DNA from 4 places in the Mesorhizobium sp. B3-2-1 genome. Region 4 is predicted to be linked to each of the others. Evidence: riboswitches for the same ligand, from Rfam matches in the RefSeq annotation. Region 4 holds a riboswitch; each other region holds the start of a gene.

Region 1 (7,352 bases), on a different contig from region 4:
ATCGGTTAGAGGTATCAGCGTCGAGCCGTAAGCGATCGACAGCAGCGCGAGAGCGACGAGCGCCACCGCGCCCGCCGTCATGGCCAGCGTGAAGGCTTTGTGCCCTGAAAGCGAGCCGGATTTGTGCTCTCGGGCAAGATCCATCAGAACGCTTCCGGATGCATCGCCCTGGCGATCTTGCCGATGGCTTCGATGTTCGCCGGTCCTGGCGTCAGTTCGGCATAACGAAGCGCCACGAAGCGCTCGTTCCTGACCGCGTCCGTCTCCTTCATCGCCGGGTGCGCCTTCAGGAAATCGAGCAGCTTCCTGTAACCGCCGCCGTCCTGATAATCGAGCAGGATGAGGAATTGCGGATTGCGCGCCGCCACCGTCTCCCAGTCCGTGTTGCCCCAGCTCGTTTCCATGTCGGCCATGATGTTGTCGCCGCCGGCCGCCGATATCATGGCGCTGGGGATGGCGAACTTTCCCGCGGTAAAGGGCTTGTCCTCGCCGGAATCGTACAGGAACACGCGTGTTCCCTTGGCGCTGCCGACCTTGGCGGTGATATCGGCGAGTTGCGCCTTCCAGCCGGCGACAAGCTTCTCCGCTTCTGCCTCCTTGCCGAAGACCTTGCCCAGCTTTTCGATATCGCCATAGAGCAGGTCCATGGAGGCGGCCGGGCGGCTCTTGTCGAGATGGACGCAGCTTTCGGTCAGCACCAGCGTCTTGATGCCGTGCGGAGCGAGCGTGTCGGGGGTCACGTCGCCGCCGGGCTTCATGCCGTAGTACCAGCCGGCGAAGAAGAAATCGGGCTCGGCGGCGACGAGATTCTCCAGCGTCGGATATTTCGGCGCCAGTTCGGGAATGGAACCCTGCTCTGCCTTGAATTCGGGGCCGACCTTGTACCATCCGGTGATACCGGTCAGGCCGACGATCGACGGCTGCAGCTTCAGCGCGAAGGCCATCTCGGCCATGTTGAGATCATGGATGACGGCGCGCTTCGGCGGCGCGTCGAAGGTCAGCTGCTTGCCGCAGCTGTCGACGGTGACGGGGAAGGCAAAGGCTGTCGAGGCCAGCAGCGAGACGACGAGGGACAAGGCGAGGCGTTTCACGGACTTTGCTCCTTGGTTGAACGTGTCGGATAAGGATGGATTTGATCAGGACGGCGGTGCGGCGCGGTTCGGAAGGTCGAACACCGTCAGTTCGCGGTCCTCGGTGGGATGGCGCAGGCGAAACACGTCGACGCCGAAAATCTCGCGGATCAACTGCTGCGTCAGCGCCTCGTGCGGCGGCGCCAGCGCCTGCAGCCGGGCCTCGTTCATCACCGCGACCCTGGTGGCGAAGGGCGCCACCAGGGTCAGATCGTGCAGCACCGCGATCACCGTCATGCCGAAGCCGGCCACCAGTTCGAGCAGTTGCGCGCGGGCGCGCGGGTCGAGGTGGTTGGTCGGCTCGTCGAGGAACAGGATCTTGGGCTCCTGCGCGATGGCACGCGCAAGCTGGGCGCGCTGGCGTTCGCCACCAGACAGCGAGCCGATGGTCCGGCCGAGCAGCGGCAACAGGCCGGTCCGGCGCAGCGCGTCCACGACAATGTCGCGTTCCTCGCCGCGGCGCCTCAGGCCGGCATGCGGGACGCGGCCAAGCTCGACATAGTCGATCACCGCCAGCCGTGGGTCCGGCTGGTCGGTCTGGCCCACGACGGCGATATGCAGAGCCCGTTCGGCGGGCGAAATCCCATCCAGGCGCCGCCCGCCGAGCTTCACCTCTCCGAAGCTCGGCCTGAGCATGCCGGACAACATGCGCAGCAGCGTGGTCTTGCCGGCGCCGTTGGGACCAATGATGGCGAGGCGGTCGCCGGATGTCACCGACAGGCTGACGGCATGGACCAGATGCCGGCCATTCGCCGTCGCGCCCAGGTCGCGCGCATCGAGAAGCGGCGTTGTCATCGATTGCCATCCGCCAGCTTGCCGGCTCCCGGGATGCGGGCCAGCGTCTTGCCGGCCAGGCCCGGCGGACGTTGTCCGGAATTGCACCAGCCGTCCGGAAGCGAAGCGTAAAGCCTGGCAAACCGCACGAGATCGGCAGCGTCGGCCTGCGCGTCGATCGACCCGAAGAGATAGGCTGCCTTGCCTGGCGCCTGGAAAGCCACTGTCAGGGGACGCGCGCAACCCGCCATGCAAGCCACGCCCTCGACCGTGAAACCATGCGCCACGTCAGGCTGGGCCGAGAGGCGGGAGCGCAACTCGGCGCACAAACCTTCGCCCGACCTGACGCCGGTCGGCACGTCGCGGCAAAGGGTGCACACGATGATCTGGTGCATGGAGCCGGGTTGAATACGATCGATTGCGCCGTCCAACTTCCCGTCACTTTCAAAACTGGCGACGGAAGGATGTTGGTCGACCGGCCGACAAGACCGATGTCCACGTTTCCTCCCGGCACACCCCGTCCGGTCAACTCAGTGATGGCAGGTCTCCTGGCTCACGGGTCTCTGCGCAATCCTGCCTTCCCAGCCTTGCCGGCCAGTGGCGTTCCGGATCTTGCTCACCGCTTACAGTTGCGGGGGCAGCCGCGGCCTCGACCCCATGGGGTCTCACCGCGTTCCCTTTTCACCCCTCGCCTTTCGGCTCGGGGACCATCACGAGTCGCAGCCTAGGCCGCGCGCGACAGCGAGGCAAGGCGATTGCTTCGTTTTGTTATAACAGAACAGACCTGAGAGCAAGCCTGTCGTCGACTTTGCGTCCGGCCGCCTGACAGCCGTTGCCGTTTTTTCATCGGCGCACGATCGACACGATCTGGAACGGCTGGCTTCCCGCCTCCGGCCATGAAATCGCCTACGCGTCGGAATTCGAGCGCTATGGGCCCGAATTCGATGGCCGCACCGGTAATGGCGGGCTGGAGATCTGGGTGCGGGTCAAGGCATGACGCGCCGCTACAGGTCCAGATCCCAGTTCTGTCCGACCAGATCCTTGCCGAAGGAATGGTGGGGCTCTTCCTCGATCAGCTTGAAACCGGCCGCCTGGTAGATGTGCCGGGCGGCGGTCAGAATGTCGTTGGTCCATAAGGTCAGCGTCTTGTATCCCCTGGCGCGGGCGAAGCCGATGCATTCCTCGACCAGGCGCTTGCCGATGCCGAGGCGGCGCGCCGAAGGTTCGACATAGAGCAGCCGCAGCTTGGCCACCTGATCCGACTTGCGCACGACGAAGACCGAGCCGACGACCTCACCTTCCCGCTCGGCGATCCAGCCGCGCTCCCATTTCGGATCGAAATTCTTGACGAACTCGCCGAGGATCTCAGCCACCAGTGCCTCGTAGGTTTCGTCCCAACCATAGTCCTGGGCGTAGAGCATGCCCTGGCGGCGCGTGACCCAGCCGATGTCGCCAACCTGCAGCGGCCGCAGGATGTAAGGCACCTTGGGTTCGGGTCTGTCGCCGAGCAGGTCCTGGACGATGCGCATGGCCTTGACCAGCCGATCCTGATCGACGGGCGCCAGGCGACCGAGTAGCGCGCGCACCTGGTCGTGCGAATCCTGGTTGAGCGGCGCGAAGGCTTCCCTACCCGCTGGCGTCAGCGCGATCGAGGCGCGGCGCGCGTCCGCCTCGGTGGCTTCGCGCTCGACCAGACCGCGCTCCTCGAATTTTTTGAGCAAACGGCTGACATAGCCGGGGTCAAGGCCGAGATCGCGCACCAGGTCGCTGGCGACGAGCCCGTCGCGATGGGCAAGCTCATAGAGCACCCGCGCCTCGGTAAGCGAAAAGGTGCTTTTCAGCCAGCCTTCGTCGAGCACACCGATCTGGCGGGTGTAGAAGCGGTTGAACGCGCGCACCGCGTCGATGCGTTCCTTGCCGGGGTGGTCGTGGATCGTCATGGGGGTTCCTCCTGTCCTGGACAGGATCAGTCATTTAGTTGACTGAGTCAATAAAATCGTTGCAACGAGGCGCCTCACAACTTCGTCATTCTTGTGCGGAGCAGGGAGCGCAGCGACGCGCGCAGACCCTGGAATGACGACATTGCAGATGCAGGCGCCAATGGCGACGCCGAGACGACAGCCATCACCCCATCGGCAGCACCGGCCAGCGGTCGACGATCCTGCCACCGGAAAGCACCGCGATCGGCCCGAGCTGCTGCAGCACGGCTTCGCTCTGCGTCGGCCGCAGGAATGCGTAGTCGCCCGGCCTGACGACGGCCTCGGCGGGCAGGGACATGAATTGCTGGTTGGAGGACAGGCCAAGCAGACCGTTCGTCTCCATGCCTTCGGGAAACACCGGTTCGGCCATCCATTTGCCGCTATAGAGATAGCAGCCCTTGCGCGGAAACCGGCCGAGCGCCTGGAGCAGACGCGAGACCGCCGGCGGGCCGGGCAGCATCGGCTCGACCACCTTCAGAATGGGCGTTGCGATGAAGGCCGCCGGCTGAAAGCCGCCGAGACCTGGCGTGTCGAAATCGCCGGGCAGCACGAAGGCCGAGCCCATCGACACTTCGTTGGCGGTGCCGCCATGATGAAGCAGCGCGGTCTTGCTGCCGCCAATGTTCAAGATATGGCGCTGGTTCATGCCGAGGCGCGCGACGAAAGCGGCGGCCCGTTTCGAGGCTTGCGCCAACGCCTTGGCCGGTCCGCCGAACAGGGCGGGTATGTGCGGCGCATGCGCCTCATAGGCCATGACGCCCTCACAGCGCAGCCCTTTATGGGCCGGCAGCGCCGTCAGAGCCTGCGACAGGGCATCCGGATCGGCGAAGCCGCCACGATGCAGTCCGACATCGATTTCGAAAGCGATGCGCAGCTCGACGCCGAGTTCGTCGGCGAGCGCGCCATAGTCAGCCAGCCTCTCCTGCGTATCGATCAGCCAGCATACCCGCGACCAGGCCACCTCGCCTCTGGAAAGCACCGCCCTTGCCGCGCCGACCGGCATCGGTTTGCCGTACAGGAGATCCGCATCCGGAAACGCGCTCAGCACCGCCTCGCTGATCGGCGGATGGAAGGTCATGAAGCGGTGGGTTCCAAGCGCCTTGCCAATATGGGCAAGCAGCGGCAGGCAAGCGAGCGACTTGTCGACCAGCCGTACGGCAAGGCTGGCATCAAGCCTCTCTTTCACCAGGGCGATGTTGCCATCCAGCCGATCGCGGTCGAGCAGCAGGCTGGGTTGGAAGATGCCCGCCTGCTTCAGCGCATCCGAAAGCGTGGCGAAATAGGCTCTCATTGTTCGATGCCGAAGAGATCGGCGATATAGGGCGAGACGAAACGGTTTTGCGGATCGATGTCGCGGCGCACCGCCATCGCATCGTCCCAGCGCGGATAGAGCTTTTTCAGATCGGCCGCTTTCAGGCTGTGCATCTTGCCCCAGTGCGGCCTGCCGGCATATCTGCGGAAGATCGGCTCGGCCGCGCGCACGAACGGCAACGGATCGTTCGCCGCATCGTGGTGGATGGCGATCGAACAGGTAAGCCTTTTGTGAAAGGGCGAGAGCCAGAATTCGTCCGATGCCACCGACCGCACTTCCATCGGGAAATAGACCTCCGGAAAATGCTTCTCGGTCAGTTCGATGATTTCGGTCAGCGCCTTCGGCCCCTCCTCGAAGGGAAGGTGATATTCCATTTCGTTGAACCTGGTCTGCCGGTCGCTGGCGTAGACGTTGAGCCAGTCCTGCACATAATCCTCGGCCGGCACCTTGGCGACGGCGCCACGGATCAACCTGCGGCGCAGCGACGGCAGCCAGGCAAGCCCGGTGCGCAAGCGGCGCAACGTGCGCAAGGAGCCCTCGTCGTCGTCGGTCGGGCGCATCGTCGTGGCTTCGGTGCTGAAGTCGCTGGCGATGAACTGCGCGTAGCCGGAGAAGGGAATGTAATAGAATTCGGCCGACCGGTGCGCGGCCATCATCGTTTCGAAATCGCGCAGCATGTCGCCTATCGGCAGCACCCATTTGCGGCGCCGCAGCCGGTAGGTCGCGATGTTGTTCAGCGTCACTTCGCTGAGCACACCGAAGGCACCGAGGGCGACGCCGATGGCATGGATCGTCTCCCGATCCCCTTCCCGCTTGAATTCGCGGACCTTGCCGAGCCCGTCGACGATCTGCACCGTTTCCAACTGCGTGTGATAGGCGCCGAGCGTCGACCCCGAGCCATGGGTAGCGGTGCCCAGCGCGCCGCCTATCGCCTGGCGGTCGATGTCGCCCATGTTGGGCAGGCCCTGGCCGATGCCTTGCAGGATGTGCATGAGCGAACCAAGCCGCGTCCCTGCCCGCACGCGCGCCTGATTTCTTTTCGCGTCATGCGAGACCAGCCCTTCCAGCTTCTCCAGCGACAGGATGGTGCCTTGCGACTTCACCAATGGCGTGAAGGAGTGACCGGCGCCGACGACGCGGACCGGGCCGGGTGCGGTGCGAATGAGATCGCCGAGTTCGCCGGCATCGGCGGGGCTGGCAAGCAACCGCGGCTCGGCCGTGACAAAGCCCGACCAGTTGCTCCAGCTGTTCGCCATGGTGCTCACGCAACAACCCGGCGACGCCGTGCGACGAGTACAAACAGGCCCAGCAACGCCACGCTGGCGACAGCGCTTGCGGCGGCGAATTCCGGCACCGGGCGAAAATCCTTGCCGTCGATGAGCAGCGACGCGGCGACCGGCCCGATCGCCAGGCCGAAAAGCTGGGCGGCCGGCACCAGCAGCACGGCGGTGCGCCTTTCGTCGGCGGTGATCGCCAGCCGGATCTGGTAGGGCACGATGAACAGCAGGATAAAACCCATGACCAGGGCGGCGACCCAGAATGTCGTGAGGCCAGGTCCGCTGGCAAGCACGAGCGAGGCGGCAAGCGCGACGATGCCGATCGCCGCGATGGCGAGGCGATAGTCTATGCGCGCCTCGAACACGGTCGCCGTCATCGCGCCCAGCACCTGCGCCGCGAGGCTGGCCGAGACGATCAGCCCGACCGTGCCGCCGTCGATGCCGAATTGTGCGCCGAGCGGCTCCAGAAAGGCCCAGACCGCGCCGAAGAACATGAAGTAGCAGAAGACCGACAACAGCGCGGTGATCGAAGGAACCGTCAGCACATTGGCGAGGTTTTCTTCCTTCGGCAGGTCGGCATAATCGGCGGGGACAGCGAAGGCGACCACCAGCGACGCCACACAGACGACGGCAAGAACGAGGAAGCCGCCCGCCGATCCGGCGGCGGGAACGACATAGAGCGCCAACAGCAGCGCAAGAGCGCATTGCGCCAGCGTCTGAATGGTGACGAAAAAACCGCCGATGCGTTCGGCGCGCCGCGAGCGGGCGATCAGTTCGGTGGCGATCGCGACAAGGCCGCCTTCGGCAAGGCCGGCCAGCGCGCGCGCCACCATCAGCGTGCTGGCGCCGGCGGCATAGGCGGTCCAAACATTGGCCAGCG
Region 2 (7,352 bases), on a different contig from region 4:
CTTCGAACCGAGCGAGGCACCGCCGAATAGCATGAAATGCGCACCCGTCGGCGACGATATGACGATCTCGTCGCCGGGACGGAACACCAGCAGCCGTTCCGCCGGAAAGACGTCGCCTGAAATCGAGACCTCGCCCTCCAGCGTGTAGATGGCGCGCTCTTCCGCATCGGCCGGGATCTTGACGCTGGCACCGGGCGCAAGCCGCAAATCAGCGTAGAGCGTTTCGGAATCCGCCCGCACCGGAGACCGCAATCCTTGGAAATCGCCGATGACGACACGGCCGCTAACACCCTCGGCATCGATCTCTGGAAGCCGCAGCGCAGCTGTGTTCTCGAATACCGGCGCAACCTCTTCCTTGCCGTCCGGCAGAGCCAACCAGGTCTGCAGGCCGGAGATCGACATCGGCGCGCCGCGCAATTCCTGCGGCGTGCGCTCGGAGTGGACGATGCCGCGGCCTGCGGTCATCAGGTTCACGTCGCCGGGCTCGATCACCATTTCGGTGCCGAGCGAATCGCGGTGCCTGATCTTGCCGTCGAACAGATAGGTCACGGTCGACAGGCCGATATGCGGGTGCGGACGGACATCGAGCGCCTGGCCGGCGCGCATGATGGCGGGACCCATTCGATCGAAGAAGATGAACGGCCCGACCAGGCGCCGCTTGGCGGTCGGCAAGGCGCGGCGCACCTCGAAGCCGCCAATATCCTTGGCGTTCGGGATGACCATCAGCTCGATCTGGTCGCTGGCGAAGGCATCGCCGGCCTCAGGGTCTTTCCCCGGGAAGAAGCTCATGAACTCTCCTGGTCAGCGGTCAGTGGGCGCTTTGGGCATATCAGGCGAACCGGATCGCCGCCTTTGCTCTTAGTTTAGCCGCCACCTCTTCGCGATTGCGCGGATGCTGGTGGGTTTCGAGCGAATCGAGAAGCTCGCGTGCCGATGCCGCGATGGCGTCGACCGCGTGATCAAATGCATGCTGGTTCTTGGCGGAAGGCCGCGTCGTACCGCTCAGCTTGCGGACAAACTGGAGTGCCGCGTCGCGGACTTCGTCATTGGTTGCCGGCGGATCAAAATTGAACAGGGTCTTGATGTTTCTGCACATCGCTTCCGTATCTCCTCTTGTCCGTTTCAATCGGGACGAACTGTATCCTCGATCATGATCGTGTCCAAAAATCGGTAAAGCTGCTCGGCTCCCTAGTCCGCGTCGAGCGGCTCGGTTCCAACCGGCTTGCCGTCGCGCGACAGCCTGATCTTCTCGACCTTGTCCTCAGCGGCCTTCAGCAACCGGTCGCAATGCATCTTCAGCGCCTCGCCGCGCTCGTAGATCCGGATCGACTGGTCGAGCGGCACGTCGCCACGCTCCAGATCATCGACGATCTTCTCCAGAGCGTCGAGTGCCTGTTCGAAGCTCATCGCCTTGACGTCTTCGTTGATCTCACCAGTCATCATTCATCCTTTCATCAGTCGCCCGACATGGGCGGCGACCGAAAATGCCAATCCCTGCAGATCGTAGCCGCCCTCGAGCAGGCTGACGAGCCGGTTGCCGCCATGGCGTGCGGCGCGCTGCATCAGCTGGCCGGTCGCCCAGTCGAAATCGTCCTCGGTCAGATTGATTTCCGCCAGCGGGTCGCGATGGTGCGCGTCGAAGCCAGCCGAAATGATGATCAGGTCGGGCGCGAAATTGTCGAGTGCCGGCAGCACGCGCGACAGGAAGGCATCGCGAAACACCTCGCTGCCGGTCTGCGGCGCCAGCGGCGCGTTGACGATGTTGCCGGCGCCGGTCTCGCTCTTCGCGCCGGTGCCGGGATAGAGCGGCATCTGGTGCGTCGAGCAATAGAGCACCGAGGGATCGTCCCAGAAAATATCCTGCGTGCCGTTGCCGTGATGCACGTCCCAGTCGACGACGGCGACACGCTCGGCGCCATGCTTCTTCTGTGCATAGCGGGCAGCGATTGCCGCCGTATTGAAGAAGCAGAAGCCCATGGCCGTGGTCTTTTCCGCATGGTGCCCAGGTGGCCGGGCGGCGACGAAAACATTGTCGGCGCGGCCCGCAAAGACGTCGTCGACGGCGGCGTTGGCGGCGCCGATCGCCGTGGTCGCGGCCTGCCAGCTCTTCGGGCTGGCGGTGGTGTCGGCATCGATGCGGGCAATGCCTTCGTCGGGGATGGCGGCGCGGACACGCGCGACGAAATCGGCGGGATGCGCGTAAAGGATGGTCGCCTCGTCGCCTTGCGGTGCCTCGACGCGGTCGAGCGCGGCGAAAGCTTCGTCGTCGAGCACACGTTCGATGGCGCGCAGGCGGTCGGGCCGCTCGGGGTGACCGGGCGGGGTGATGTGTTCGAGAAAGATCGGGTGCGTGTAGAGACGAGTGGCCATGTCCCTCTATCTAGTGCCCCGGCGCGGCGATGGCCATGCGTTGCGGCCTGATCGCTGGGGAAAATCGAACCTGCGTCCATTCATGTCGCTGCGGGCATTGGCGTCGCCGGCCATTCGGCGTAAGACTGCTGCTACTGCCTGGTGCCCGCGAAAGCGGGAGAATCGGGAACACGGTTTGATACCGTGGCGTGCCCAACGCTGTGAGGGGGACTGCGCCGGTAAGTGCCACTGTCGATGACGGGAAGGCACCGGACGTGGGTTGATTCCGAGCCAGAAGACCGGCCTGGCAGGCATCGTCATCCGCATGGTCAGGCGGATGATATCAGAGCGGCGTGCGCCTTCTTGGACGCACAAAGTACGCTCTGAGAATTTGAACTGCTGCAATCGCAAGGGGACAAGCGATGCCGGAAGACATGACCGCTGCAATGGGCGATGGATTTGACCAGATTGCGCGCGACGCGGTTTACCGCGCCATGTTCACGCGGCGCGACGTGCGTAGCCATTTTACATCGGAGACGATCGACGACGAGGTGCTCGCGCGGCTGCTGCTTGCCGCCCATCACGCGCCGTCGGTCGGCTTCATGCAGCCCTGGAATTTCATCGTCATTCGCGATGCCGCGCGACGGGGGGAGGTGCGCGACCTGTTCTTGGCCGCCCGCGAACAGGAACTGCCGGCAATCGAGGCAGACCGGCGGGCGCTCTACCGCAAGCTCAAGCTCGAAGGCATCTGCGAAAGCGCGCTGAACATCTGCATCACCTGCGACCGCGAGCGCTCGAAAGGCTCGCCGCTAGGGCGCTGGCACAATCCGGAAATGGATCTCTACAGCACGGTCTGCGCGGTGCAGAATTTCTGGCTGGCGGCACGCGCCGAGGGCGTTGGAGTCGGCTGGGTCAGCATCATCGAGACGCAAGCGCTGAAAAGCCTGCTATCCATCCCCGGCCACGTGACGCCGATCGCCTATCTCTGCGTTGGCCGTGTTTCCGAGTTCGCGCCCAAACCCGACCTCGAAACGCATGGCTGGGGCCGACGGCTGCCGCTGCCCGACCTGATCATGAGCGAGACGTTTTGCGGCCAGGGTGAGGCCTCGCTCAAATCCACGGTGGCCCGCCTCAACACCGTCGCCGCTGCGCCGGCAAACCCCGCCGATCAGCGCGTCGCGCCGGCCGTACCCCAGCGCGAACCGTCGAAGGTGGAGAGCGCCTTGTCCTTGAGTTCCCGGAACTTTGACGAGGCTTCGGCGAGCCGGGCGTCCCAGGCGGCATCGGGGACCTGGCCCTCGATGGTCTTGAAATAGACCTGCATCAGGCAGGCAATGGCGAACGGCTCGATGAAGGCCGCCTTGAAAGCCCAGGCAAAGACGATGGCCAGAACGAAGGCCCAACCGGCGAGCTGACCGGGCATGACGTAAAGAATAGCGGCTGCCGGCGCCAGCATCAGCAGGAAGATGACGAAGGAGACGCTCCACATGATCACCGCCAGCCAGATGGCGTTCTTGACCATGGTCTTGCCGTTCTGGGCGTAGAGCACGATGCCTTGCCGCGCGGTCTCGAAGGGCGAGGACGAATTGATGCGGATGTTGTAGCCGAGAATGATCTCATCGACATAGGTCAGCGACAGGCGGATCACCGTGTTGAGGAACGAGACCAGGCCGCTCAGGCCCGGAATGGGCAGGAAAGCCGCGATGCCGCCGAGCAGGCCGGTGATGGCGCGGATAGCGCCCTTGACTAGTTGGTCGACGACGAAAAGGATGTTCGCCTCGGCAAAACGCTCGGTCACAATCTCTCTTGCGTAGGCGATCTGGTTCTGGCCGTCGGGAACGTCATGGCCGTCGATCAGATGAACCATGACGGCGATGTGACCCGCCTTGACGACGTAAAGGATATATTCGCGGATCCAATAGACGGCGATCGAGACGAGGCCGAAACCGACCACGCCACCCCACATGGCGATGGACAACGGTCCATCAGGATCGGTGGAGATATGGCCGATGCCATAGCCGACGGAGGCGCCCGTGCCGGTGGCCATGATGTAGGCCAGCGTGATGCCGAAATAGACGATCATGCGAAAGACAATGAAGGGCCAGGTCCGCATCATGATGGACACCGACCTGCCGATATCGAAATCCCACATGCCCGAATCTCCCCTCAGAGATGGCTGTGGAGGATGCGCTCAAACCGGCTATTGTCAATTGCAGGCGGCGGCGGGAGGCGCCACGGTGGCTCAGTTTGGCCGCGCTTCCGGCTTCTCGAGCAGGCCTTCAAGCAATTGCTTGAAGGCTGCCACCACCTTCCTCGACGTCGCTTCGGGATCGTTCGAGTTGGCGATCCGCTGCGCGGCCTGGCTGCTCGCCCCATTGATCAGCCGCGCCGCGGTCTCGGGATCGAGGCCCGGCACGACCATCCCCTCCTCTTGCAGCACGGTCAGATGATCGGTCATTGAACCGACGCAGGCATTGGCATTCGACCACTGTGCCGGATCGCCCAGCACCGCCGGACCGTCCCGGAACATGATGCGCTGGATTTCCGGCTCGAGCGCCATCTCGATATAGGTGGTGCATTCGTCGACGAAATGCTGCCAGCGGGTCGGCGCCCTCGACGCGACCTCGTTCACCCGCGCCGCCATTTCAGCATCGATTTGCGCGACAACCGCCTCGAGCAGTCCCTTCTTGTCGCCGAAGTGATGATAGAGGGCGCCGCGCGTCAGTCCGGCCGACGCGGTGAAATCGTCCATCGACGCTTCGGCGTACCCGATGGTGCCAAAGGCTTGGCGTGCCGCGGCGATCAGCTTGGCGCGTGTCTCCGCGATCATCTCCTTGCGTGGTCGATGCATGTCCTGGCCTTATCTACATACGCCCCGTATGCCAATTGACATACGGGGCGTATGGTCTATTTAACACTCATACGTCTCGTATGTAATCGTCGAATCGCTCCTTGTCGAGGAACAGGATCATGCAAAACCCCTATTCGGAAATTTTTCGCACTCCCGGAGCCAAGGACTTTGCCGCCGCCGGCTTCATGGCGCGCCTGCCGATCGCCATGGCGCCGATCGGCATCGTGGCGATGTTGTCGCAGACGCGTGGCGAATACTGGCTGGCGGGTGCGGTTTCCGCGACATTCGCCTTGGCCAATGCTTTCCTGGCGCCGCAGATATCGAGGTTGGTCGACCGCCTCGGCCAGACGCGGGTTGTCGTACCCACCACCATCATCTCCGTGCTCGCATTCGCGGCCCTGATCGCATCGGCCAACCGGGACTGGCCGGTATGGACGCTGTTCGTGTCGGCACTGCTGGCGGCGGCAATGCCAAGCATGCCGGCCATGGTGCGGGCGCGCTGGACCGAGATTTTCCGGGGCCGGCCCGAGATGAATACCGCCTTCGCCTTCGAGTCGGCGGCGGATGAACTGGTCTATATCGCCGGCGCATCGCTGTCGGTGGGCCTCAGTGCCGCGCTGTTCCCGGAAGCGGGCGTGCTCGTCAGCACGCTGTTCCTCGCCCTTGGCTCGACAGCCTTCATCCTGCAGCGTTCGACCGAACCGCAAGTGCGACCGGTGGACCATGGCTCAACGGGCTCGGCAATCCGCCGGGGGCCGGTTCAAATCATCACCTTCGCCATGATCTTCATCGGCGCGACTTTCGCGACGACGGAGGTGAGCACGGTGGCGATCACCAAGGAATTCGGCCAGCCGGGCGCCGCAAGTCTCGTCATCGGCGTCTATGCGCTGGGGTCCTTCGTGCTCGGCATCATCATCGGCGCGCTCAACCTGAAAGCACCGCTGCAGCGCCAGCTCGCCATCGCGGTCGCTTTGGTCACGCTCGGCACGCTGCTGCCGCTTACCGCCGGCACCGTGCCTGCGCTCGCGCTGACTGTCTTCATCAGCGGCGTGGCGATCTCGCCGACCTTCATCACCGCCTTCGGCCTGATCGAACGGCATGTCCCTGAAACGATGCTGACCGAAGGCATCACCTGGGTGATGACCGGCATCGGCATCGGTATGGCGCTGGGCTCTTTCGCCGCCGGTGCGGTGGTAGACGCGTTCGGCGCCCAGAGCGGGTTCTGGGTTTCGGTGGCGTCAGGCGTTATCGCACTGATCACGGTGCTGCTCGGCCAGCGCAGCCTCGCCACCCACGGATGCGAGCTGGAAGGATGCGAGGCGGCAATCCCGGCCGAATGACAGCCAGGATTTGTCGAGCTCAGATAATCTCGGTCTTGGCGATGTGAATGCCAAACCCTTCGAGGCCGACATAATGGCGTTCGCGCGAGGCGATCAGATTGATCGAGGAAATGCCGAGATCCTTCAGGATCTGTGCACCAAGGCCGATCTCACGCCATTCGCTCTCGCGCCGGCGCGCCTCTTCATGATCCTCGCGATCGCCCGGCGCCGGCCGGTTGCGCTCCTGGTGAGCGACGCCGACCGAGCCCTCGCGCAGATAGACGATGACACCGCGCTTGCGCTCGCCCATCGCCTTCATGATGCCATCGAGCCGGTGGCTGGTGCCGAACACGTCGGTCACCACATCCTCCGAATGCAGCCGCACCGGCACCTCCTCGCCGTCGCGAATGTCGCCAAAGACGATGGCGACGTGATGCATCGTGTCCCAGGGCAGCGTGTAGGTGAAGACCTGCGCCTTGCCACCCAGCGTTTCGATGTCGGAGCAGGCGACGCGCTCGACCAGCGTTTCCTTGCGCTGCCGGTAGGCGATTAGATCGGCGACCGAAACCTGCTTGAGGCCGTGCTCCTCGGCGAAGGCCGCGACTTGCGGGCCGCGCTTGACGGTGCCGTCATCATTGACCAGTTCGGAAATGACACCGATCGGCGGCAGGCCGGCGAGCTTGCAGAGGTCGACGGCCGCCTCGGTATGGCCCGAGCGCATCAAGACGCCGCCCTCGCGCGCGATCAGTGGGAAGATGTGGCCAGGGCGGACGAAATCGGAGGCGCCGACATTGCCGTTGGCAAGGTTGCGCACCGTCAGAGTGCGGTCGTCG
Region 3 (7,352 bases), on a different contig from region 4:
GCGGTCGAACAGGGTTTCCACGCCGGCCTCGGCGCCGGACGCGAAAGCGGTCGCGGCGATGATGGCGGCCGGTTTCAGCGATGCGACGGCATTTTCGGCGAATGCCAGGGACAGCGGATCCTTGAGACTGGAAACAAAGATCGGGACCGGTGCCAGTCCCTGGGAGCGCAAAGCGTCGGCCAGCGCATCGATCGGGGCGACATCGGCCGCGAGCAGCATCGATCGGTAGAAGAGAATCGGGATGATGGGGGCGCTGACATTTGAAAGGTCCGGCTTCTCTGCGACCCCCATTCCAGACTGATAGTAACCGGCCTTCGGCACGCTGACCGGACTGGCGACTGATGTATCCTGTCCGGCCAAGCCCGCCAGCCTGTGCACCAGCGCGTTCATATTGGCCGGGCCGCCCTCGCGGAAATAGCCGAGCAGGCCGTCGAGTTCGGCGCGGGGCAGCGTCGAGGCTTCGATCAGCCTGAGATCCTCGTCATGGCTTTCACCGGGAAGCAGCGCCAGTCTTATGCCGCGTTCGCGGGCAATTGCCGCCAGTTGGTCGCAGCCATAGCGCCACCAGTCGTAACCGCCGAGGATACGCACCAGGACGACCTTGGCGTGGCGGGCGACGCTGTCGACCCAGAGGTCGACCGACATGGGATGGCGCAGGTCGCGCAGTGCCGCCAGCCGCATCGAGGGCAGGCGATCGGCGTCGGCCTTCCATGCCGCCGCCAGCCCGGCGAGGTCGCTGTCGGTGAAGGATAGAGCCACGATATCCGCCGGCGTCTGCCTGAGATCGACAGGCTCGGCGAGGTCGTCGAGCGAGGCGGAGGTCGTGGTGAGGATGTGCATCGCGCCCGTGCCCGAAAATCAGCCGGCGAGTATGCGTTCGATCGCCGGCCGGTTCAGCCCCTTGAGGCCGATGACGACCAGGCGCGAACGACGGTCGTCCCCGGCGGTCCAGGCGCGGTCATAGTAGTGATTGACGCGCGGGCCGACGGCCTGCAGCAGGAGCCGCATCGGCTTGCCGCCGACCTCGACGAAGCCTTTCACCCGCAACACGTTCTCCTGTTCGGCGGCCGCGGCGACGCGCTTTGCCAGCTCGTCGGGATTGGCGATCGAGGGAATGTCGACGATGAACGTGTCGAAGTCGTCATGCTCGTGGTCGAATGCGCCGTCGTGATGGGATTTGCGGTTCTCGATATCGTCCTCGACGGCGAGCCCGAGGCCGAGCAGCACCGAGGGATCGACCTTGCCATGAGACGTCGGCACGATCTTCACGGCGCGGGCGGCGTGTTCGCCGATGATGCTGTTAGCGCGGGCCGAGCCGTCGGCGTCCATCAGGTCGCTCTTCGACAGGATGATCAGATCGGCGCAGGCGATCTGGTCCTCGAACACTTCCTCGACCGGATCATCATGGTCGAGGCTTTCATCCCCGGCGCGCTGCGCCTGCAGGGCTTCCATGTCGTTGGCAACCCGGCCTTCGGCAAGTGCGGGACCGTCGACCACGGCGATGACGCCATCGACGGTCACGCGGCTCTTCACCGACGGCCACTGGAAAGCCTGGACCAGCGGCTTGGGCAGAGCGAGGCCCGAGGTTTCGATCAGGATATGGTCGACCTTCGGCGTCAGGCACAGGATCTGGTCGAGCGCCGGCACGAAATCGTCGGCGACGGTGCAGCAGATGCAGCCATTGGCCAGTTCGACGATGTTTTCCTCGGGGCAGGTGTCGATGCCGCAGCCCTTGAGGATTTCGCCGTCGATGCCGATGTCGCCGAACTCGTTGACGATGATGGCAATCCGTTTGCCGCCGGCGTTTTCCAGAAGATGGCGGACAAGGGTCGTCTTGCCGGCGCCGAGGAAGCCGGTGACGACGGTGCAGGGAACGCGGGAAACGGATGCGGTCATATCAGTCTTTCAGCATGTCGAGGGGAGGGATGCGGGCAACGAGGCCGCGTTTGAGGCTATCGGGCCTGCCCCGCCAGGGAATGAGGCCGTCGCTGGAGGTGGCGAAGAGTTTCGCGCCGGTGACGAGATCGGCACCGCTGGTCGGGGTCAGATCGCCAAACACATAGCTCCAGCATCCGTCGCGCAGGATCGCGGCGCTCAGCCGGCGCTTGCAATTGCCGAGGCATTCGACGGTGCGGATGCGGATGTTGTCGCCCGAGGCGGCTTGGCGCGTATCTTCAGCCAAAAGTTCGCCGGCCCGGGGATGAGCATCGGAGCCGGTCTCGTCGCGACAGGAGGCGCAGACGATGACAGTGATGCCGGCCAGGGAATCATCCCCGCCGGACGAAATGTCCGTTGTTTCAGCCGAAAAACTGCCGTCGCGATCCAAATCAGGCTCCTTGCCCGGAAAACCCGCCGGACGATCGGATACTTGCATTCCAGACGGCAGGTCTCCTGGCTCGCGGGTCATCGCCTTGGGTAGCCGCCTTCCCGGGACAATCCCAGTGGCTTTCGGCCTTGGCTCTTCGCTCACAGTTGCGGGGACAGCCGCGGATTTGGGATTTTCAATCCCGCACCGCATTCCCTCTTGGCTCCTCCCTTTGCCGAGAGGAGACCGTCTGGATTGGATTTAGGCTCTTGCGGGCAGCGGTGTCAACGCGAGCTTACGACACCGCGATGTCGGACAGCGCCGGGCCCAGGTCGCCGGCGGGCGTCACTTCGATGCGTTCGAGGCCAAGCCAGCCCTGCATCTGCTTCAATTCCTCGGAGAGCTGAGCGGCGGTTTCGGGCGGTGCGCCGGGCTCGGCGTAGGCGGCATGGACACGCAGGACACTTGCCGGCCGGTCGGCCTTGAGGTCGACGCGCGCCACGATCCTGTCGCCGAGCAGGAAGGGCAGGACATAGTAGCCATATTGGCGCTTGTCGGCCGGGGTGTAGATCTCGATACGGTAGTGGAAATCGAACAGCCGCTCGCTGCGCGAGCGCTCGAAGACGACCGGATCGAACGGCGCCAGCAGGGCGCGGGCCTCGATCTTGCGTGGCAAGCGCGCGCCCCTATGGAGGTAAGCCGGCTTGTCCCAGCCCTCGACACGGACCGGCAGCAACTCGCCGGTCTCGACCAGTTCCTCCAGGCGGCCTTTCATGTCGGCGGGGGAGAGTCGAAAATAATCGCGCAGGTCGCCCGATGTCGCCACGCCATGGGCGCGGGCGGAGATGCGCAGCAATTCGCGATGTGCATCCTCGGCGGTCGGTACCGGCAGGTCGAGGATCGCCTGCGGCAGCACGCGCTCCGGCAGGTCGTAGAAGCGCTCGAAGCCGCGCCGGTGCGCGGTGGTGATGCGCCCGGCCCAGAACAGCCATTCGAAGGCGTGCTTGGCGTGGCTCCAGCCCCACCAGCCGCCGGAGCCTTTCTGGCCTTCCAGCGCGGAAGCGGCGATCGGGCCGCGTGCCACGACCTCGCGGTAGATCTCTTCTATATAGGGGGCGTGCTCGCGGCCCCATTTGGCCAGCCCCAGATACATTTCATCGCCTTGCTCGGCGCGCCGCATGCGCCAGCGCATCAGCGGGTAGGTCTCGACGGGCAGGAACGAGGCCTCGTGCGCCCAGTATTCGAACACAGTGCGCTTTCGCGTCACGGCGGCATTGTCGAGCAAAGCGAGGGGATAGGGGCCAAGACGCGAATAGAGGGGCATGTAATGGGCGCGAACCACCGCACTGACGGAATCGATCTGCAGCAGGCCGGTGCGAGACAGAACGCGGGCGAAGTGGCGGCGGTCGGGCGTGCCGGCGGGGCGGGGATCGAGAAATCCCTGAGCGGCGAGCGCGATGCGCCGGGCGGCGGCAAGCGAGATCTTTTCCTTCATGCGGATGCGTCTCTGGTGGACCTGTCTGGCGTTGCGGGGGGTGATTCCTGTCCATGCTAGCAGGGTTTTGGCGGCAACCTTGTCAGGAGAGAAAAGTGGAGTAAAAGACGAAGGAAATCAAACAGGAGCATATGGGACCAGTTTCTCCCGGATTGCCGTCCAGCTCGGTGTTTTGAACAAGGTTTGACTTGCTTCGCTGGAAGTGCTGCGCTAACCCTCGCCGCGTTGCAGCATAGGCTCCTTAAAACGGTTCAGCGGTTAATCTGTCACGCTTCCGCATTAAGGTCCGGTGCTGTAATCAACGTGGATTGGCGCCAACGGAAAGCCGCTGCATGAACGCACTCCTCAGTTCGTACCTGCCCATCGTCCTGTTTATCGGCGTGGCGCTGGTGGTCGGCCTGGCGCTGCTCGCGGCGCCGTTCCTGGTAGCCTACCGAAACCCGGATCCCGAGAAGCTGTCCGCCTATGAATGCGGATTCAACTCGTTCGACGACGCCCGCATGAAGTTCGACATCCGTTTCTACCTGGTGTCGATCCTGTTCATCATCTTCGATCTCGAAGTAGCCTTCCTGTTTCCCTGGGCGGTGTCCTTCTCGAAGATCGGCATGCTCGGTTTCTGGTCGATGATGGTGTTTTTGGCAGTGCTGACAATCGGCTTTGCCTATGAATGGAAAAAAGGAGCGCTGGAATGGGATTGAACGACAGTTCAGGCACCCTCGTCGCGCCAAAGCCCAAGGGTATCATCGACCCCAACACCGGCAAGCCGGTGGGGCAGGACGATCCCTTCTTCCTCGAAATCAACAACGAGCTTGCCGACAAGGGTTTTCTGGTCACCTCGACCGAGGCGCTGATCACCTGGGCGCGCAGCGGCTCGCTGATGTTCATGACCTTCGGCCTGGCGTGCTGCGCGGTCGAGATGATCCACACCTCGATGCCGCGCTACGATTCGGAGCGGTTCGGCGTCGCGCCGCGCGCGTCTCCGCGCCAGTCCGACATCATGATCGTGGCCGGCACGCTGACCAACAAGATGGCGCCGGCGCTGCGCAAGGTCTATGACCAGATGCCGGAGCCGCGCTACGTCATCTCGATGGGCTCCTGCGCCAATGGCGGCGGCTATTATCATTATTCCTATTCGGTGGTGCGCGGCTGCGACCGCGTCGTGCCCGTCGACATCTATGTGCCCGGCTGCCCGCCGAGCGCCGAAGCCCTGCTCTACGGCATTCTTCTCCTGCAGAAGAAAATCCGCCGCACCGGCACGATCGAACGGTAAATCCATGGCCGCCTCCCTTAGCGAACTGTCGACCTATCTCGGCGAGAAGCTGCCTGGCCGCTTCGGCGATGCGGTGCTCGCCTATGGTGAGCTCACCGTCCAGGTCGAGCCGGGCGATCTGGTCGAAGTGATGACTTTCCTGCGCGACGATGCGCGCTGCCAATTCATCTCGATCATCGATGTCTGCGGTGCCGACTATCCGTCGCGGGCCAAGCGCTTCGACGTCGTCTATCACCTGTTGTCGCCGAAACAGAATGTGCGCATCCGCGTCAAGGTGCAGGCCGACGAGGAGACGATGGTGCCGTCGATCACCGGCATCTATCCCGGCGCCGACTGGTTCGAGCGCGAGACCTACGATCTCTATGGCGTGCTGTTCTCGGGCCATCCGGACCTGCGCCGCCTGCTGACCGACTACGGTTTCGAAGGCCATCCGCTGCGCAAGGATTTCCCGCTGACCGGTTTCGTCGAAGTGCGCTACGACGACGAAGCCAAGCGCGTCATCTACGAGCCGGTCGAGCTCAAGCAGGAATTCCGCAATTTCGATTTTCTTTCCCCTTGGGAAGGCACGGATTACGTGCTGCCCGGGGACGAGAAGGCAAAGCAGTAAATGGCTGAAACCTCCGTTCGCAATTTCAACATTAATTTTGGCCCGCAGCACCCTGCGGCGCATGGTGTTTTGCGCCTCGTGCTGGAACTCGACGGCGAAGTCGTCGACCGCGTCGATCCGCATATCGGCCTGCTGCATCGCGGTACGGAAAAGCTGATCGAGGCAAAAACCTATCTGCAGGCGGTGCCTTATCTCGATCGGCTCGACTATTGCGCGCCGATGAACCAGGAGCACGCCTTCGCGCTCGCCGCCGAGCGCCTGCTCGGCATCGAGGTGCCGAGGCGCGGCCAACTGATCCGCGTGCTCTATTGCGAAATCGGCCGCATCATGTCGCACATCCTCAATGTGACGACGCAGGCGATGGACGTCGGCGCGCTGACGCCGCCGCTGTGGGGCTTCGTCGAGCGCGAAAAGCTGATGGTGTTCTATGAGCGCGCCTCCGGCTCGCGCATGCATGCCGCCTATTTCCGGCCCGGCGGCGTCCACCAGGACCTGCCGCGGCAGCTGGTCGAGGACATCGGCAAGTGGATCGACCCGTTCCTGAAATCGCTCGACGATCTCGACAAGCTGCTCACCGGCAACCGTATCTTCAAGCAGCGCAATGTCGATATCGGCATCGTTTCGCTGGCCGACGCCTGGGCCTGGGGCTTCTCGGGCGTCATGGTGCGCGGCTCGGGCTCGCCGTGGGACCTGCGCAAGTCGCAGCCCTATGAGTGCTACTCCGAGATGGATTTCGACATCCCGATCGGCAAGAACGGCGACTGCTTCGACCGTTATCTCTTGCGCATGGAAGAAATGCGCCAGTCGGCACGGATCATGCGCCAGTGCGTCGACCTGCTGCTCGGCAAGGAAAGCACCGGCCCGGTGTCGAACCTCGACGGCAAGGTGGTGCCACCCAAGCGCGCGGCGATGAAGCGCTCGATGGAAGCGCTGATACATCACTTCAAGCTTTATACCGAAGGCTACCGCGTGCCGGCCGGCGAGGTCTATGCGGCGGTCGAGGCGCCGAAGGGGGAGTTCGGCGTCTATCTGGTCTCGGACGGCACCAACAAGCCCTACCGCTGCAAGCTGCGCGCCCCCGGTTTCGCGCATCTGCAAGCCATGGATTTCCTGTGCCGCGGCCACATGCTGGCCGACGTCACCGCCGTTCTCGGCTCCCTCGACATCGTGTTTGGTGAGGTCGATCGCTAAATGTCAGTCCGCCGTCTCGCAGAAGCCAGCGTCCAGCCAGCCTCCTTCGCCTTCAACAAGGCGAACGCGGCGGCTGCCAAGCAATGGATCAAGAAGTATCCGAAGGGCCGCGAGCAGTCGGCGATCATTCCCTTGCTGATGATAGCGCAGGAGCAGGAAGGCTGGGTCACCAAGGCGGCGATCGAGACGATCTCCGACATGCTCGGCATGCCGCGTATTCGGGGGCTCGAGGTCGCGACATTCTACACGCAGTACCAGTTGAATCCTGTTGGTACCCGTGCGCACATCCAGGTTTGCGGCACCACGCCTTGCATGCTGCGCGGCTCGGAAGCGCTGATGGATGTGTGCCGCTCGAAAATCCATCACGACCAGTTCCATACCAACGACAAGGGCACCTTGTCGTGGGAGGAGGTCGAGTGCCTCGGCGCCTGCGTCAACGCACCGATGGTCATGGTGTTCAAGGATACGTTCGAGGATCTGACAC
Region 4 (7,352 bases):
GGATGCGCGCACCTTCGCCTCGCTCTACGCGGTGGAATCCTTCGCCCGCGCCATGGTGTCGAGCGTCATACCGATCCAGGCCTACGAGATCCTCCACAACGAGCAGATCGTCTCGATCCTCTATACCGTCGTTTCCATGCTCGGCCTGTCGGTGACCTTGTTCATGCCGATGCTGATCCGCCGCTTTGCGCGGCGCTGGGTCTACACGGCAGGCGCCTGCCTGCTCGCCATCGGCTCGCTGTTCTTCGTCACGCACACGCTCGCCGGGCAACTGGCCGGCATGCTGTGCCGGGTGATGGGTGCCAGTGCGCTTTCGATCACGCTCAACCTCTACATCATGGACCACATCCGCAAGACCGACTTCATGCAAGCCGAATCGCTGCGCATGGCGTGGTCGATGGTCGCCTGGACGGGCGGGCCGACGCTCGGCATCTTCCTTTACGCGCATTTCGGCATCTACGCCGCGCATGGCGCGGTGGCGGTTTTCGCCATGGCCTTGCTGGCGCTGTTCTGGACGTACCGGCTGGGCGACAACCCGTCGATCCGCCCCGGCAAGACGCGGCCGGCCAATCCGCTCGCCAATATCGGCCGCTTCGTGGCACAGCCGAGGCTCAGGCTCGCCTGGCTGATCGCCTTCGGCCGATCCTGCTTCTGGACGACGTTCTTCGTCTATGGACCGCTGTTCATGGTGATCACCGGCGAGGGTGAACTGGCGGGCGGCCTGCTGGTCTCGGCCGGCAATGCGCTGCTGTTCATGGCGATCTTCTGGGGCAAGGCGGGAAAGCGCTTTGGCGGCCGCCGGACCATGACATTTGCCTATTTCGCCATGTCGGCGACGCTGCTGGCCGCCGGTGCCGTGGGCGAAACCGTACCGCTGCTCACCGGCGCCTTCCTGTTGTGCGGCGCCTTCTTCACCATCGCACTCGATGCGCTGGGTTCGACCGCCTTCATGCGCTCGGTGCGCTCCTATGAGCGCGCGCAGATGGCGGCGGTCTACCGCACCTATCTCGACTTTTCCGAACTGACGCCGCCGCTGGTCTATTCGGTGGTACTGGCCTTCTTCGGACTGGGATCGGTGTTCGTCACGCTCGGCCTGCTGGCGGCGTTTTGCGGCTTCATGACGTGGCACTACCTGCCGAAGTCTCTGTAAAAATCAGGGCGAAAGCGCCGTATGGCGCTCGCGTACCCAATTGTGGAAACGATGCAAGTCGTACTCCTCGGGCATCAGCACGCCGGCTGTATGACGCATCGAGCGCAGGCCTTTCTGGTTGACCTCGCAGATCGCGGCATCCTCCTCCAGCACCTGCGTGCCGAAGGCGACGATGTTGTCGATATCGGTCTCGGCGAGCGCCTCGGGCGCGAACAGCCATTCAGCGGTCAATTCGGTCTGTTCCGGACCCAGCGGCACCAGCCGCACGGTCCTGACATAGTCGACATGGCCGACGATGAACATCGAGGGCAGGCTGCTGGCGTAAGTCTGGCCGGCGGTGCGTTCCGCCTGCGTCAAGCCCGGGAAGACCGGCCCATGCGTCTGCCCGTCACGCGACCATGTTTCAGCCCCGGCGCGCAGGCCTCCGGAAAACTCCGGCGCATCATTGGCGGCATGGCGCGCCCATTCGGGATCGTCATGCCGGCTCATCAGACCGCGGCCATAGATGGGCACAAGCCGCGACAGGTCCTTGTGGACGCCCGGGCAGTGCAGGCACTCGTTGAAGTTCTCCCAGAAAATCTTCCAGTTGCAGTTCATGACCTTGCGCAGCACATGGCCCGACACCAGCGTGTCCAGCGGCCAGTTGCCGAGGTCGCCGGAGGCCGGGTCGAAGGATGACTGCGCCGAGCCGGCGGCATCTTCAGCAAGATTGACGAAGACGAAGCCCCGCCACACCGAGAGTGCGACGCGATAAAGCGGATAATCGGCCTTGTCGAAGCCATCAGGCAGCGACTTCGATGGCACGCGCACAAGGTCGCCGCGCAGCGAATAGGACCAGGCATGATACGGGCAGGTGATCAGCCGCGCCTTCAGCCGTCCTTCGCTTTCCTGGCAAAGCTGCGAGCCGCGATGCCGGCACGTGTTGTGGAAGGCACGCAACGCACCGGTCTCGTCGCGCAGGACAAGAATTTCCTGCGTACCGACGCGGAAGGTGCGGAATGCCAAAGGCTGGGCAAGGTCGGCCTCGCGGCAGACGAGCAGCCAGTCTCTGTACCAGATGGCGTCGAGATCACGCTGATAGTTCTCCTGGTCCCAATAGGCCGATGAGGGCAGCGACGGCTCGCTTCGGGTCAGGCCGTTATAGGGCTCGCGCTCGCTGGCATCGGGCTGCATGGCTGGCTTCCTGTGCGGGTTGCCAGCCGACACCCGGCCATGGAGTTTGTCAATCAGGACGGGATGGGAGCGGCTTTGCCGATACGACGCTCCTGCGCTGGCGGCTGTCGGAATTTGGTTTGCCGCGCGCGGCGAATTTCCCTATAGTCACCAGCGTCGTCGGTTCCTTTTTGGAGCCAAGAGGGAATGCGGTGCGGACAGGAATTCCTGTCTAATGCCGTGGCTGCCCCCGCAACTGTGTGCGGTAGTCCTCTCCATATGCCACTGAAGGTTTTCCTTCGGGAAGGTGGGGAAGGGCGCTTATCCGCGAGCCAGGAGACCTGCCGGCGACAGGAAACTGACTTCGATGCCCTCGGGTGGAGGGCGAAAGGACAAGACATGACTACCGCTTCCGTCTCCCTCGGCGCCTCCGTCTCCTCGCAGTCGCGCCTCATGCAGCTCGCGCTCGCGGCGCTGCTCGGCATCTTCGTCGTCGGCTTTGTCGGTTTCTCGCATATCGATGCGGTCCACAATGCCGCCCACGACTATCGCCACTCGATGGCGTTTCCCTGCCACTGACGAGGATCTGACATCATGAATCTGTTTCGCAACGTCGTGTTCGTCGCGGCGATCGCGGGGCTCGTGGCCGGTGTCGTTCTCGCCTGCATGCAGGCCTATGCGACAGTGCCGCTGATCCTCAAGGCGGAGGTCTACGAAAAGGCCGGCGGCGGCCATCACCACGACCATGGCGCGGCACCCGCCGCAACCGATACCAGCGCCGTAAGCACGGTCGCGCCCGCTGGGAATGCGATGAGTTCTGCCGCGCCAGCAGCCGTCGAAGCCAAGACGCCGGCGGAGGAAGACGAAGCCTGGGCGCCGGCCGACGGTTTCGAGCGTTTCGCCTTCAGCGTGGTTGCCAATATCGTCACCGGCATCGGTTTCGCGCTGGTCCTGGTCGCGGTTTCCGAGTTTGCCGGCGGCATCGGCAATTGGCGCCAGGGCGTGTTCTGGGGGCTGGCCGGCTTTGCCGTGTTCACGCTGGCGCCTGGCCTCGGCCTGCAGCCGGAACTGCCGGCAATGCCGGCGGCCGATCTTCTTCCGCGTCAGATCTGGTGGACGGCAACGGCGGCGGCGACCGCCATCGGCCTTGGCCTGATCGTGTTTCGCAGATCGCTGCCGTTGACCATTCTCGCCGTCTTGCTGATCGTCGCCCCGCATATCGTCGGCGCGCCGCAGCCCGACAGTTTCGAAACACCGATCCCGGAAGGCCTGCACCACCAGTTCGTGGTGGCGGTGACGGTGACCAATCTGGTGTTCTGGCTGGTGCTCGGCGCCGTCGTCGGCGTGGTGCGCAGACGCTTCACCGGCACGGCGACCAGCCTGCGCGACAGCTTTGCCTGATCGCCGCAAGCTGACCTTCATCATCGGTGGCGCGCGCTCCGGCAAGAGCGCGCACGCCGAAACCCTGGTGGCGGCATTGCCCTCGCCATGGGCCTATATCGCCACGGCGCAAGCCTATGACGACGAGATGCGCGAGCGCATCGCGTTGCACCGCTCGCGGCGCGGCGAAGGGTGGTCGACCATCGATGCGCCACTCGACCTTGCCGAAGCGCTGGAAGCCTTGCCGGATGATCAGCCGGTGCTTGTCGACTGCCTGACGCTGTGGCTGACCAATCACATGCTGGCCGACCACGACGTGGACGCGGCGTGCCGACGGCTGGCCTACGTGCTGTCGCGGCCGCGCGGACCATGGATCGTGGTATCGAACGAGGTCGGGCAAGGTATCGTGCCCGACAATGCGCTGGCGCGGCGTTTTCGCGACGACGCCGGCCGGCTCAACCAGCGGGTCGCCGCGGTCGCCGACACGGTGCTGCTGATGGTGGCGGGGCTACCGCTCAAGGTGAAGTGAAATGACTGACATCGACGACAAGGATGAAGAACGCCATCGCGCCAAAATGGCCAAGCGCAAGGCGGTGCAGGACGCCGAGGTTGCTGGCAAGACGATCGAGAAGGGGTTGCTGATCGTCAACACCGGTCCCGGCAAGGGCAAGACCACGGCCGCCTTCGGGCTGGCGCTTAGAATGCTCGGCTACGGCAAGCGCGTCGGTGTCGTGCAGTTCATCAAGGGCAGATGGCACACAGGCGAGAAGGACGCTTTCGCCGCCTTTGGCGACCGGGTCGTCTGGCACGCCATGGGCGAGGGTTTCACCTGGGAGACGCAGGATTTGAAGCGCGACATCGCGGCCGCCGAGGCTGCCTGGGCCAAAGCGCGGGAATTGATCGACGATCCCTCGATCAGCCTTGTCGTGCTCGACGAACTCAACATCGCGCTGCGCTACGATTATCTCGATCTCGACAAGGTGGTAGCGGCGCTGAAGGGCCGGCGCGAGGGCCTGCATGTCGTCGTTACCGGCCGCAACGCCAAGCCAGCGCTGATCGGGGCCGCCGATCTGGTCACCGAGATGGGCGTGACCAAGCATCATTTCTCGGCGGGCGTGAAAGCTCAGCAGGGGATCGAGTTCTGATTGTTCACCAACCGGAGGCTGTTCATTGGAGCAAGCAGTAATCGTCTATCTTCTTCTCAGCGACGGTCAGTTCGGAACGCCACAGGAACGAGAAACCATTATCGCTCTTGAGCAGAGACTGGAGCAAGCTGTCGGGAACGCATCCGCAGGCGAGTTTGATGGCGATGAATTTGGTGGGGGCAAATGTGTCCTCTACATGTATGGACCGGATGCCGAACGACTTTTTGCTGTCATCGAACCCGTGCTCAAATCTTCTCCTGCAGCTACCGGTGGCTATGCGATCAAAAGGTTCGGGAAGGCAGCAAATCCAAATGCAAAAGAGGCCCGTGTTAGCTGGTGAGGCAGTTCGCAACCGCTCCGGACGATCACACTACAAAAACAACCACCGAGACCAGCCCAAACAGGCCAATCAGCAGATAATCGGCGACTCGATAGAGGGTTAGCGCCCGCCTTATGTCGAGGCTGTCGGCTTCGCGCCGGCCGCCTTCGCCCATGAAAATGTCGTCCACCACCACGCCGCCATAGCTGCGTGGCCCGGCGAGCGCCAGGCCAAGCGCGCCGGCCATCGCTGCTTCCGGCCAGCCGGCATTGGGCGAGCGGTGTTTTTTCGCGTCGCGCCGTACCGCCTGCCAGGCATTGCTGGGGTCGGTGCCCTTAACCAGGAAAGCCGCCAGCACGATCAGCAGCGCCGTCAGCCGTGATGCCGGCAGGTTGATCCAATCGTCGAAGCGCGCCGCCGCCCAGCCGAAGGCCTCGTGGCGTGGGGTGCGGTGGCCGATCATCGAATCGGCGGTGTTGGCCGCCTTGTAGGCGGCGCCGCCGGCCAGCCCGCCGACGCCGATCCAGAAGGCTGGGGCGACGATGCCATCGGAAAAATTCTCCGCCAGGCTTTCGATCGCGGCACGGCAGACGCCGGCGCGATCCAGCGTTTCTGGATCACGGCCGACGATCCGCGAGACGGCGGCTCGGCCCATGTCGAGGCCTCCACTGTCGAGCGCGTCGGCGACGGCTTCGACATGTTCATAGAGGCTCTTCTGCGACAGAAGCGATGTCGCCAGAAGGACGGCAATGATCCACCCCAAGGGGACGAACCAGAGTAGAACAAGCTGCACGCAAAGACCTGTTAGCGCCGGCATCAGCACAATGACCAAAAGCGCCTGGACACCGCGTTGACGACGCAGCGCGTCGGGATCAGTGGCGCGGTTGAGGCTTAAGTCGAGAAAGGATATGAGCCTGCCGAACCACGTCACCGGATGGCCGATGGCGCGAAACAGCCAGTCGGGATAACCGAGGGCGAATTCGACAACCAATGACAGGAAAGCGATCAGGACTGACATGAGGCTTCTTGAAGGAGCGGTGGACCATGGTGGAAGTCTTGGCCGGGCAAGGGCGCTTTTCCCCAGTGCCGTGCTGCCTTTCGTCGACCTCTCGACCGGTATCAATCCGCACTCCTACCCGCTTTTCGACCTGCCCGCCACCTCCCTGTGGCGATTGCCGGAGGCCGCGCGTGGGCGCGAACTGATTGAGATCGCGGCCAAGACATATGGCGCGCCTTCCGCAGGAAACGTCGTGGCGGCGCCCGGTACGCAGATCCTGCTGCCGCGGGTGACTTCGCTGGTGAAGCCCGGCAAGGCATTGGTGCTGGGGCCGACCTATGCCGAACACGCCCGGGCGGCCGCGATTGCCGGGCACGAGGTGGTCGAGGTCCGTGACTTCGCGGCGCTGGCCGAAGCCGACCTCGCCATCATCGTCAATCCGAACAATCCGGATGGGCGCATCATCGAGCGTGACCGGCTGCTGGCGCTGGCTGCCGGACTTCGCGCCAAGGGCGGGCTGCTGGTCGTCGACGAGGCGTTCATGGATGTCGGTCCACGCGAACACAGTCTCGCCGCCTATGTCGGCCAGGGTGGCATCATCGTACTGCGTTCCTTCGGCAAGTTCTTTGGTCTGGCCGGTCTACGGCTTGGGTTCGCGCTTGCCGATGCGCCGACGGCTGAACGGCTGAACATGCAGTTCGGGCCGTGGGCCGTCGCCGGACCGGCACTGGAATACGGCATCCGCGCGCTCGCCGATCTCGACTGGCAGGATGCGATGCGGACGTCGCTGGCGGATGCCGCGGCGCGGCTCGATGCGCTGTTCGGTCGTTTCGGCATTCGCGTCGCGGGCGGCACCACATTGTTCCGCTATCTCAGCCTGCCCGATGCCGGCGGCCTGTTTTCCGCGCTTGGCGAGAGCGGCATCTTGCTCCGGCATTTCTCCGACCGGCCGCATGTCCTGCGCGCCGGTCTGCCGGGGAGTGAGGAGGAATGGCGCAGGCTTGAATCCGCTCTTGCGGACTGGGCGTCGCGGCGCGAGGATCGGTCGAAAGGTTCGAAACAATGATCCATGTCTGCTCGCTGGCGAAGATCGAGGAAACCGTGGCCAGGACCGGCGCCGACCGCATGCTGTCGCTGCTTGCGGCCGGCACCGAGGTGGTGCGTCCGGCTTCGATCCCCAGGGAAAACCACCTGCATCTGGTCATGCAT

Evidence for each region. A riboswitch is a leader RNA that binds a small molecule or an ion and turns the genes downstream of it on or off. The one in region 4 is predicted to bind cobalamin.
Region 1: linked by a shared signal. The riboswitch ahead of FJW08_RS03855 (DUF1636 family protein) and the one ahead of FJW08_RS22740 (CbtB domain-containing protein) in region 4 are both predicted to bind cobalamin.
Region 2: linked by a shared signal. The riboswitch ahead of bluB (5,6-dimethylbenzimidazole synthase) and the one ahead of FJW08_RS22740 (CbtB domain-containing protein) in region 4 are both predicted to bind cobalamin.
Region 3: linked by a shared signal. The riboswitch ahead of FJW08_RS24960 (DUF1636 family protein) and the one ahead of FJW08_RS22740 (CbtB domain-containing protein) in region 4 are both predicted to bind cobalamin.

The regions. Positions count from the first base shown of each region.
Region 1 covers NZ_VFTI01000003.1:36,729-44,080, reverse strand. Annotated here, with positions in the region: gene FJW08_RS03870 (iron ABC transporter permease) at 1-144, opposite strand, end outside; gene FJW08_RS03865 (ABC transporter substrate-binding protein) at 144-1,091, opposite strand; gene FJW08_RS03860 (ABC transporter ATP-binding protein) at 1,137-1,925, opposite strand; gene FJW08_RS03855 (DUF1636 family protein) at 1,922-2,299, opposite strand; cobalamin riboswitch at 2,425-2,631, opposite strand; partial or broken gene FJW08_RS03850 (AraC family transcriptional regulator) at 2,752-2,901, shown strand; gene FJW08_RS03845 (helix-turn-helix domain-containing GNAT family N-acetyltransferase) at 2,909-3,844, opposite strand; gene FJW08_RS03840 (DSD1 family PLP-dependent enzyme) at 4,029-5,174, opposite strand; gene FJW08_RS03835 (D-arabinono-1,4-lactone oxidase) at 5,171-6,451, opposite strand; gene FJW08_RS03830 (MFS transporter) at 6,457-7,352, opposite strand, start outside.
Region 2 covers NZ_VFTI01000016.1:47,398-54,749, forward strand. Annotated here, with positions in the region: gene FJW08_RS17705 (pirin family protein) at 1-789, opposite strand, end outside; gene FJW08_RS17710 (DUF2277 domain-containing protein) at 830-1,096, opposite strand; gene FJW08_RS17715 (exodeoxyribonuclease VII small subunit) at 1,189-1,440, opposite strand; gene FJW08_RS17720 (histone deacetylase family protein) at 1,444-2,370, opposite strand; cobalamin riboswitch at 2,493-2,672, shown strand; partial or broken gene bluB (5,6-dimethylbenzimidazole synthase) at 2,844-3,350, shown strand; gene FJW08_RS17730 (hypothetical protein) at 3,518-4,501, opposite strand; gene FJW08_RS17735 (TetR/AcrR family transcriptional regulator) at 4,592-5,200, opposite strand; gene FJW08_RS17740 (MFS transporter) at 5,320-6,540, shown strand; gene ribB (3,4-dihydroxy-2-butanone-4-phosphate synthase) at 6,560-7,352, opposite strand, start outside.
Region 3 covers NZ_VFTI01000028.1:55,746-63,097, forward strand. Annotated here, with positions in the region: gene FJW08_RS24950 (cobaltochelatase subunit CobN) at 1-840, opposite strand, end outside; gene cobW (cobalamin biosynthesis protein CobW) at 859-1,896, opposite strand; gene FJW08_RS24960 (DUF1636 family protein) at 1,898-2,326, opposite strand; cobalamin riboswitch at 2,364-2,571, opposite strand; gene FJW08_RS24965 (winged helix-turn-helix domain-containing protein) at 2,601-3,800, opposite strand; gene FJW08_RS24970 (NADH-quinone oxidoreductase subunit A) at 4,133-4,498, shown strand; gene FJW08_RS24975 (NADH-quinone oxidoreductase subunit B) at 4,489-5,070, shown strand; gene FJW08_RS24980 (NADH-quinone oxidoreductase subunit C) at 5,075-5,677, shown strand; gene FJW08_RS24985 (NADH-quinone oxidoreductase subunit D) at 5,678-6,868, shown strand; gene FJW08_RS24990 (NADH-quinone oxidoreductase subunit E) at 6,869-7,352, shown strand, end outside.
Region 4 covers NZ_VFTI01000024.1:31,536-38,887, forward strand. Annotated here, with positions in the region: gene FJW08_RS22730 (MFS transporter) at 1-1,150, shown strand, start outside; gene FJW08_RS22735 (aromatic ring-hydroxylating dioxygenase subunit alpha) at 1,154-2,323, opposite strand; cobalamin riboswitch at 2,467-2,666, shown strand; gene FJW08_RS22740 (CbtB domain-containing protein) at 2,702-2,881, shown strand; gene FJW08_RS22745 (CbtA family protein) at 2,897-3,703, shown strand; gene cobU (bifunctional adenosylcobinamide kinase/adenosylcobinamide-phosphate guanylyltransferase) at 3,696-4,211, shown strand; gene cobO (cob(I)yrinic acid a,c-diamide adenosyltransferase) at 4,213-4,827, shown strand; gene FJW08_RS22760 (hypothetical protein) at 4,853-5,167, shown strand; gene cbiB (adenosylcobinamide-phosphate synthase CbiB) at 5,193-6,164, opposite strand; gene cobD (threonine-phosphate decarboxylase CobD) at 6,163-7,209, shown strand; gene FJW08_RS22775 (tyrosine phosphatase family protein) at 7,206-7,352, shown strand, end outside.